2 regions of the Nonomuraea sp. NPDC050202 genome follow, and region 2 is predicted to be linked to the other one. Evidence: riboswitches for the same ligand, from Rfam matches in the RefSeq annotation. Region 2 holds a riboswitch; the other holds the start of a gene.

Region 1 (4,186 bases), on a different contig from region 2:
GGCCCCCTCGACGTCGCCGCGTTGTTCGAGCACCACGGCGAGGCCGACCCCGGCCTGCGCCCTGTCGGGCCCGTCGGGGTCGGCGACCAGCTCGCCGAGTATGCGGGCGGCGGCGTCGAGGTCACCGCGCTCGGCCAGCAGGCGGGCGGTGTCGAGGGGCGGGGTCTCCAGCTCTGAGGACGTCAAGAGAGCTCCTTGGGGCGGCAGTCGCACCGAGCCTAACGACTATTGGCGATCATGTCTGCTCACTTGACACCGAAGGACTGGCACGAGCCATGCCCCCTATCGGCGGGCGCACCCGGACCTGCCCGGACGCGTTCCGGGACAAGCCCGGCACGCGCGGGGCGCGGAGCCGCGCCTCGCGCGTGTCGGGGGTGCGGGCAGGCGGGCAGGCCGGGAGGTCAGTCCTCGTAGGCCTCGAGGGGCGGGCACGAGCACACCAGGTTGCGGTCGCCGTAGGCCTGGTCGATGCGGCGCACCGGCACCCAGTACTTGCCGTCGCGCAGCGACGGCAGCGGGTAGGCGGCCTCCGAACGGGTGTACGGGTGCGGCCACTCGTCGGCGCTGACGGACTCGGCCGTGTGCGGCGCGTTGCGCAGCGGGTTGTCCGTCTTGTCGTAGTCGCCGGAGGCCACCTTGGCGATCTCGCCGCGGATGGCGATCATGGCGTCGACGAACCGGTCGAGCTCGTTCAGGTCCTCGCTCTCGGTCGGCTCGATCATCAGGGTGCCGGCCACGGGGAACGACATGGTCGGCGCGTGGAAGCCGTAGTCGATGAGGCGCTTGGCCACGTCGTCCACGGTGACGCCGGTCTCCTTGGTGATCTGCCGCAGGTCGACGATGCACTCGTGCGCCACCAGGCCGCCGCGGCCGGTGTAGAGCACGGGGTAGTGCGGGGCCAGGCGCCTGGCCAGGTAGTTGGCCGACAGGATGGCCTGCTCGGTGGCCGCCGTGAGGCCGTCGGCGCCCATCATCCTGACGTACGCCCACGAGATCGGCAGGATGCCCGCCGAGCCGTACGGGGCCGCCGAGACGGGGCCGACGGGGGTGCCGTTGTGCAGCGGGTGGCCGGGCAGGTAGGCGGCCAGGTGGCCGCGGACCGCGACCGGGCCGACGCCGGGGCCGCCGCCGCCGTGCGGGATGCAGAACGTCTTGTGCAGGTTCAGGTGGGACACGTCGGCGCCGAACTCGCCCGGCTTGGCCAGCCCGACCAGGGCGTTGAGGTTGGCGCCGTCCACGTACACCTGGCCGCCGGCGTCGTGCACCTTGGCGCACACCTCGGTGATCGTCTCCTCGTACACGCCGTGCGTGGACGGGTACGTCACCATGATCGCCGCCAGCGCGTCGCGGTGCTTGTCGATCTTGGCGTCGAGGTCGGCCAGGTCCACGTTGCCGTCGCTGTCGCAGGCCACGACCACGACGCGCATGCCGGCCATGATGGCGCTGGCGGCGTTCGTGCCGTGGGCGGAGGACGGGATGAGGCACACGTCGCGCTCGCCGTGGCCGTTGGCGCGGTGGTAGGCGCGGATGGCCAGCAGCCCGGCGAACTCGCCCTGCGAGCCGGCGTTCGGCTGGATGGAGACGGCGTCGTAGCCGGTCACCTCGGCCAGCCAGCCCTCCAGCGTGCCGATCAGCTCCCGGTAACCCTCGGCCTGGTCGTCGGGCGCGTACGGGTGGACGGCGGCGAACTCCGGCCAGGTGATCGGCTCCATCTCGGTGGTCGCGTTCAGCTTCATCGTGCAGGAGCCGAGCGGGATCATCGAGCGGTCCAGCGCGATGTCCTTGTCCTGCAGCTTGCGCAGGTAACGCAGCATCGCGGTCTCGGAGCGGTGGCTGTGGAAGACCGGGTGGGTCAGGTACGGGCTCTCGCGCAGCAGGTCGGCGGGCAGCGCGTCGGGGGCGTCCTCCGGGGCCACCTCGGCGCTCACGCCGAACGCCGCCCACACCTTGGCCAGCTCGGCGGCGCCCGTCTTCTCGTCGCAGGCCACGGAGACGTGGTCGTCGTCCACCTGCCAGAGGTTGACGCCCCGCTCGGCGGCGGCGGCCACGACGGCGGCGGCCCTGCCGGGCACGCGGGCCAGCACCGTGTCGAAGAACTCGCCGTGCACGACCTCCACGCCGGCGCCGCGCAGCCCCTCGGCCAGGGCGGTGGCGTGGCGGTGCACCCGGTGCCCGATGCCGCGCAGGCCCTCGGGGCCGTGGTAGACGGCGTACATGCTCGCGATGACGGCGAGCAGCACCTGGGCGGTGCAGATGTTGCTGGTGGCCTTCTCGCGGCGGATGTGCTGCTCGCGGGTCTGCAGGGCCAGGCGGTAGGCGGGGTCGCCGTCGGCGTCCACGGAGACGCCGACGAGACGCCCCGGCAGCTGCCGCTGCAGGCCCTCCCGCACGGACATGTACGCGGCGTGCGGCCCGCCGAACCCGAACGGCACCCCGAACCGCTGCGAGGAGCCGATCGCGATGTCGGCGCCCAGCTCGCCGGGGGCGGCGACCAGCGTCAGCGCCAGCAGGTCGGCGGCGGCCACGACGAGCGCGCCCGCGTCGTGCGCGGCGGCGGCCACGGCGCGGAAGTCGCGCAGCCGCCCGGACGCGCCGGGGTACTGCACGAGCAGCCCGAAACACTCGGGCAGGTCACCGTCCAGATCGTGCTCCACCAGCGTGATGCCGAGCGGCTCCGCCCTGGTGGCCAGCACGGCCTTGGTCTGGGGCAGCGCGTCGGCGTCCACCACGAACACGTCGCTCTTCGACTTGCCCGCCCTGCGGGCCAGCGTCATGGCCTCGGCCGCGGCCGTGGCCTCGTCCAGCAGCGACGCGCCCGCGACGGGCAGGCCGGTGAGGTCGGAGACGACCGTCTGGAAGTTCAGCAGCGCCTCCAGGCGGCCCTGCGAGATCTCCGGCTGGTACGGGGTGTAGGCGGTGTACCAGCCCGGGTTCTCCAGCAGGTTGCGGCGGATGACGCCGGGCGTGACGGTGTCGTAGTAGCCCAGGCCGATCATGGAGGTGAGCACCCGGTTGCGCCCGGCCAGCGCGCGCAGCTCGGCGATGGCCTCGGCCTCGCCGATCGCGGCGGGCAGCTTGAGCTTGTCCTTGGCCCTGATGGCCTCGGGGACGGCCACCGCCACCAGGTCCGCGACGGATTCGAAGCCCACGGCCTCGAGCATGCGCTGCTGCTCGGACTCCGACGGGCCGATGTGCCTGGACGAGAACGGCGGAGCTGACAGATCGGTCATGGGGTTGTGCCTCCCGAGGCTTTCATGGAGACCGGCGCCAGGGCGCGGACGAGTGCCGGGTCTCCCCCTCTGTCAGCGCGGCCCCGCGATGTGCTTCGGCGCCACGACCTGAGAGCTTCACCCCCGGTGGGGCTTGCACCGTCGGTGAGGCGCGCCTGGCGGGTGCGCCTGCTTTCCAGAGTTGCCTCACCCGAGCGGTACTGGATGCCTGAGAGATTCCGGGGAGGGTTGCTCCTTCGGCGCCCCGGGACCAGGTGCCCGGGGACTCTCCCGCACGGGGTCGTCAGCCTTACTGTCCTAGATTACTACGGTAGGCCCCGGTAACCGCTCACCGGACCGCTTCCGGCCACCGGCGCGCCCCGTACGGGTGCCGGTGGCGGCCCGTGAAAGGGCGTCCGGGCACGTCAATTCGGGCACGTCAGGCCGGGCACGTCAGGCCGGAGCCGGGCACGGGAGCGCCTGGGAGTGCGGTGCGTGGGTGCGCTGGCACGACGGCCGGCGTGCGACGCCGGCCCGATCGGCCGGTGCGGCGGGTGCGGGAGCCCGGGCGGGTCAGCCCGGCGCGGGAGCCCGAGGTGGCCGGCGCGGTGGGCGCGGGCCCGATCTGCCGGCCACAGGCGCCAGGGCGGGTCGGCCGGGCACGGAGCCGGGTCGGCCGGTGCGGCGCGGGCCCGATCTGCGAGCGCGGGGGCCCGGGGCCGGGTCAGCCGGTGCGGCGGGCGCGGCGCCTGCGGGCCAGTTCGTCAGCGGGATGGTCGGCCGGGACGGTGTCCTCGACCGCCGCGCGTTCCCCCGGCAGCTCCGCGAGGGAGCCCTCGACCTCCCGCCAGACCCGCCCGAGCGCGATGCCGAACACGCCCTGGCCGCCCTGGAGCAGGTCGATCACCTCGTCGGCCGAGGTGCACTCGTAGACGCTGACACCGTCGCTCATGAGCGTGATCTGCGCGAGGTCGGCG
Region 2 (4,186 bases):
AGCTCGGCCCTGACGCGCTGGCGGCGTTCACCGAGACCAAGAACGTCTTCATCTCAACGGAGTGACACACATGCAGCGGTTGCAGGATCGAGTGGCGGTCATCACCGGCGCGGGCAGCGGCATCGGGCTGGCCACGGCCCGCCGCTTCGCCGACGAGGGCGCCAGGGTGGTCTGCGCGGACATCGACGAGGAGGCGGGCGTCAAGGCCGCGGCCGAGGTGGGCGGCCTGTTCGTCAAGGCCGACGTGACCAGCGAGGACGACGTCGTCAGGATGTTCAGGACGGCGCACGACACGTACGGCAGCGTGGACGTCGCCTTCAACAACGCCGGCATCTCGCCGCCCGACGACGACTCGATCCTGGAGACCGGCCTCGACGCCTGGCGCCGCGTCCAGGAGGTGAACCTGACCAGCGTCTACCTGTGCTGCAAGCACGTCATCCCGTACATGCGCCGCCAGGGCAAGGGCTCGATCATCAACACCGCGTCGTTCGTGGCCGTGATGGGGTCGGCGACCTCGCAGATCTCCTACACCGCCTCGAAGGGCGGGGTGCTGGCGATGTCGCGGGAGCTGGGCGTGCAGTTCGCCAGGGAGGGGATCCGGGTCAACGCGCTGTGCCCCGGGCCCGTGAACACGCCGCTGCTGCGGGAGCTGTTCGCCAAGGATCCCGAGCGGGCGCAGCGGCGGCTGGTGCACGTGCCCGTGGGCCGCTTCGCCGAGGCGTCGGAGATCGCGGCCGCGGTGGCGTTCCTGGCCAGCGACGACGCCTCGTTCATCACGGCCAGCGAGTTCCTGGTGGACGGCGGCATCTCCGGTGCCTACGTCACGCCGCTGTAGGGGGCGGTCATGGGTCCCGTCATCGGCATCACGTGTTACGCCGAGACCGCCTCGTTCACGGTGTGGCAGGACACCCGCGCCGCGCTGCTGCCGTACACGTACGTGGAGCAGGTCGTGCGGGCCGGCGGCCAGCCGGTCCTGCTGCCGCCCGCCGGGGAGCCGGCCGGGCTGGTACGCCGCCTGGACGGGCTGATCCTGGCCGGCGGCGGCGACATCGATCCGGCCAGGTACGGCGCGGAGCCGCACGAACGCAGCGGCTACGTCCGGAAATTTCGGGACGAGGCGGAGTTCGCCCTGCTCGCGGCCGCCCTCGACGCCGGGCTGCCCTTCCTGGGCGTCTGCCGCGGCCTCCAGGTGCTCAACGTGGCCCTCGGCGGCAGCCTGCACCAGCACCTGCCCGACGTGGTCGGCCACACGGACCACTGCCCGGGGCCCGGCGTCTTCGGGCACCTGCCCGTCACCCCGGTCCCCGGCACCGGCCTGTCCAAGGCGCTGGGCGAGGAGCCGGTGACGGTCCCCCACTACCACCACCAGTCCGTGGACCGGCTCGCCCCCGGCCTGACGGTCACCGCCACCACCGAGGACGGCACCATCGAGGCCGTGGAGTCCTCAGGGACGTTCACCATGGCCGTGCAGTGGCACCCGGAGGCGGCCGAGGACCACGCGCTGTTCGAGGCGCTCGTCCGGGCCTGCTGACGCCAGTAACCGACGCATGCCCTCAAGACGTGATCGCGCCCCCGTGGTTCACGTCCGGCCCGCAACGCGACAACAGCCCCGTAACGGCACTAGGCTGACGGACATCACCGTCGAAACCGCGCGGGAGAGCACCCTGACAGCCGGTCAGGGTCCCTGAAGGAGCAAGCCCTCCCCGCGAACCTCTCAAGGCAAAGGACCGCGCGGACGAGGTGTCCTCTGGAAAGCAGGCCTGCGGGCCTCGCCGAAGGTGAAAGTCCGGCAAAAGTCGGGTGAAACTCTCAGGCATCGATGACAGAGGGGGAGGATGCTGGCATCCACTCCTGTCCTGAGGTGCGACAAATGTCCCGACCGACACCGCTACGCGACGTTCACGAGAGCCTCGGCGCCACCCTCACCGACTTCGCCGGGTGGCTCATGCCGCTCCGGTACGGCAGCGAGTCCGCGGAGCACCGGGCCGTCCGCGAGGCGGCCGGGCTGTTCGACCTCTCGCACATGGGCGAGATCTTCCTGACCGGGCCGCAGGCCGGCGAGGCGCTGGACTACGCGCTGGTCGGGCACCTGTCGGCGCTGGCGCCCGGCCGGGCCAGGTACACCATGATCGTGAACGAGCGCGGCGGCGTGCTCGACGACCTCATCGTCTACCGGCTCGGTGACGAGGAGTTCATGGTCGTGGCCAACGCCTCGAACTACCAGAAGGTCGCCGGCGAGCTGCGGGAGCGCGCGAAGCCGTACGACGCGGTGGTGGAGGACCGTTCGGACCAGTACGCGCTGATCGCCGTCCAGGGCCCGCGCGCCCAGGAGATCCTCGCCACGCTCACCGACGCCGACCTCGACGGGCTCAAGTACTACGCGGGCCTGCCCGGCCAGGTGGACGGCCGGCAGGCGCTGATCGCCCGTACCGGGTACACCGGCGAGGACGGGTTCGAGCTGTTCGTGGCGAACCAGGACGCCGTGCCGCTCTGGCACGCGATCACGGCGGCCGGCGAGCCGCACGGGCTCAAGCCCGCGGGGCTGTCCAGCCGCGACACGCTCCGGCTCGAGGCCGGCATGCCGCTGTACGGCAACGAGCTGAGCGCGGAGCTCACTCCGTTCGACGCGGGCCTGGGCAGGGTGGTGAAATTCGACAAGCCGGGCGACTTCGTCGGCAGGTCGGCGCTCGAGGCGGTCAAGGACGACACGCCCCGGCGCAGGCTCGTCGGCCTCGTCGCACGGACCCGCCGGGTGCCGCGCCACGGTTACCCGGTCACCAAGGACGGCGTCGTCGTCGGCGAGGTCACCAGCGGTGCGCCCTCCCAGAGCCTGGGAAAGCCCATCGCGATGGCCTACGTGGACACCGGCGCCGAATCAGGCCTGGCCGTGGACATCCGGGGCAGCCATGAACCTATGGACCTGGTTGAGCTGCCCTTTTACAGGAGGAACAAGTGAGCAACATCCCTGACGACCTGAGCTACACCAAGGAGCACGAGTGGGTTGCCGGGCTGGACGACAGCGCCACCGTGACGATCGGCATCACGGCCTTCGCCGCCGAGTCCCTTGGTGACGTCGTCTACGTGCAGCTTCCCGAGGTCGGCGCGAACGTCGAGCAGGGCGACTCCGTCGGCGAGGTGGAGTCGACCAAGTCCGTGAACGAGATCTACGCCCCGGTCGGCGGCGAGGTCACCGAGGTGAACCAGTCCGTCGTGGACGACCCGGGCCTCGTCAACAGCGACCCGTACGGGGAGGGCTGGATGTTCAAGGTGCGCGTGGAAGGCGACCCTGAGGACCTGCTCTCGCCTGAGGAGTACACCGCTCTCACCTCGGGCGAGTCCTGACCTAACCGCCGGGGCCCCGCGCGGGCCCCGGCCTCTCAAGAAGGGCGCACATCAATGGCGATCAGCGTCTTCGACCTCTTCAAGATCGGCATCGGCCCGTCGAGCTCCCACACGGGCGGCCCCATGGCGGCGGCGCACAAGTTCGTCCGCGGCCTGCACGAGGACGGCCTGCTGGAGCGGGTGGCGCGCGTGGAGACCATCCTGTACGGCTCGCTCGGCCTGACCGGCAAGGGCCACGGCAGCGACAAGGCGGTCCTGCTCGGCCTGTCCGGCGAGAAGCCCGAGCTGGTGGACGTGGACACCGTCGACGCCCGCATCGCCTCGATGCGCGAGTCGGGCACAGTGAAGCTGTACGGCACCCGCGAGATCCCCTTCGTCGTCGGCGAGCACCTCGTCTTCGAGCGCAAGATCTCCCTGCCCGAGCACCCGAACGGCATGCGCTTCACCGCCTTCGACGCCTCCGGCGAGCGGCTCAGGGAGAAGGTCTACTTCTCGGTCGGCGGCGGTTTCGTCGTGGACGAGAAGGCCACCGGCGCCGGCCGCATCAAGCCCGACGACACCGTACTGCCCTACCCCTTCACCACCGGCGAGGAGCTGCTCAAGCACTGCTCGAACACCGGCCTGTCGATCTCCGCGCTGATGCTGGAGAACGAGAAGGCGTTCGGCCGCACCGAGGAGGAGATCCGCCAGGGCCTGCTGCGCCTGTGGCAGGTCATGTCCGAGTGCGTGCGCCGCGGCATCTCCAAGGAGGGCGTGCTGCCGGGCGGTCTGAAGGTCAAGCGCCGCGCCAACCAGCTCCACCGCCGCCTGCAGTCCGAGCCGCCGGAGAAGGACCCGCTGCAGG

The links. Region 2 has a riboswitch for glycine ahead of gcvT (glycine cleavage system aminomethyltransferase GcvT). Riboswitches for the same ligand answer to the same signal wherever they lie in the genome.
Region 1: linked by a shared signal. The riboswitch ahead of gcvP (aminomethyl-transferring glycine dehydrogenase) and the one ahead of gcvT (glycine cleavage system aminomethyltransferase GcvT) in region 2 are both predicted to bind glycine.

Annotation. Positions count from the first base shown of each region.
Region 1 is NZ_JBFALF010000019.1:148,829-153,014, reverse strand. Features, by position in the region: gene AB0I79_RS38250 (hypothetical protein) at 1-186, opposite strand, end outside; gene gcvP (aminomethyl-transferring glycine dehydrogenase) at 402-3,230, opposite strand; glycine riboswitch at 3,416-3,513, opposite strand; gene AB0I79_RS38240 (MerR family transcriptional regulator) at 3,934-4,186, opposite strand, start outside.
Region 2 is NZ_JBFALF010000007.1:166,860-171,045, forward strand. Features, by position in the region: gene AB0I79_RS21790 (aldehyde dehydrogenase family protein) at 1-65, shown strand, start outside; gene AB0I79_RS21795 (3-oxoacyl-ACP reductase) at 71-835, shown strand; gene AB0I79_RS21800 (gamma-glutamyl-gamma-aminobutyrate hydrolase family protein) at 845-1,531, shown strand; glycine riboswitch at 1,643-1,740, shown strand; gene gcvT (glycine cleavage system aminomethyltransferase GcvT) at 1,871-2,956, shown strand; gene gcvH (glycine cleavage system protein GcvH) at 2,953-3,342, shown strand; gene AB0I79_RS21815 (L-serine ammonia-lyase) at 3,397-4,186, shown strand, end outside.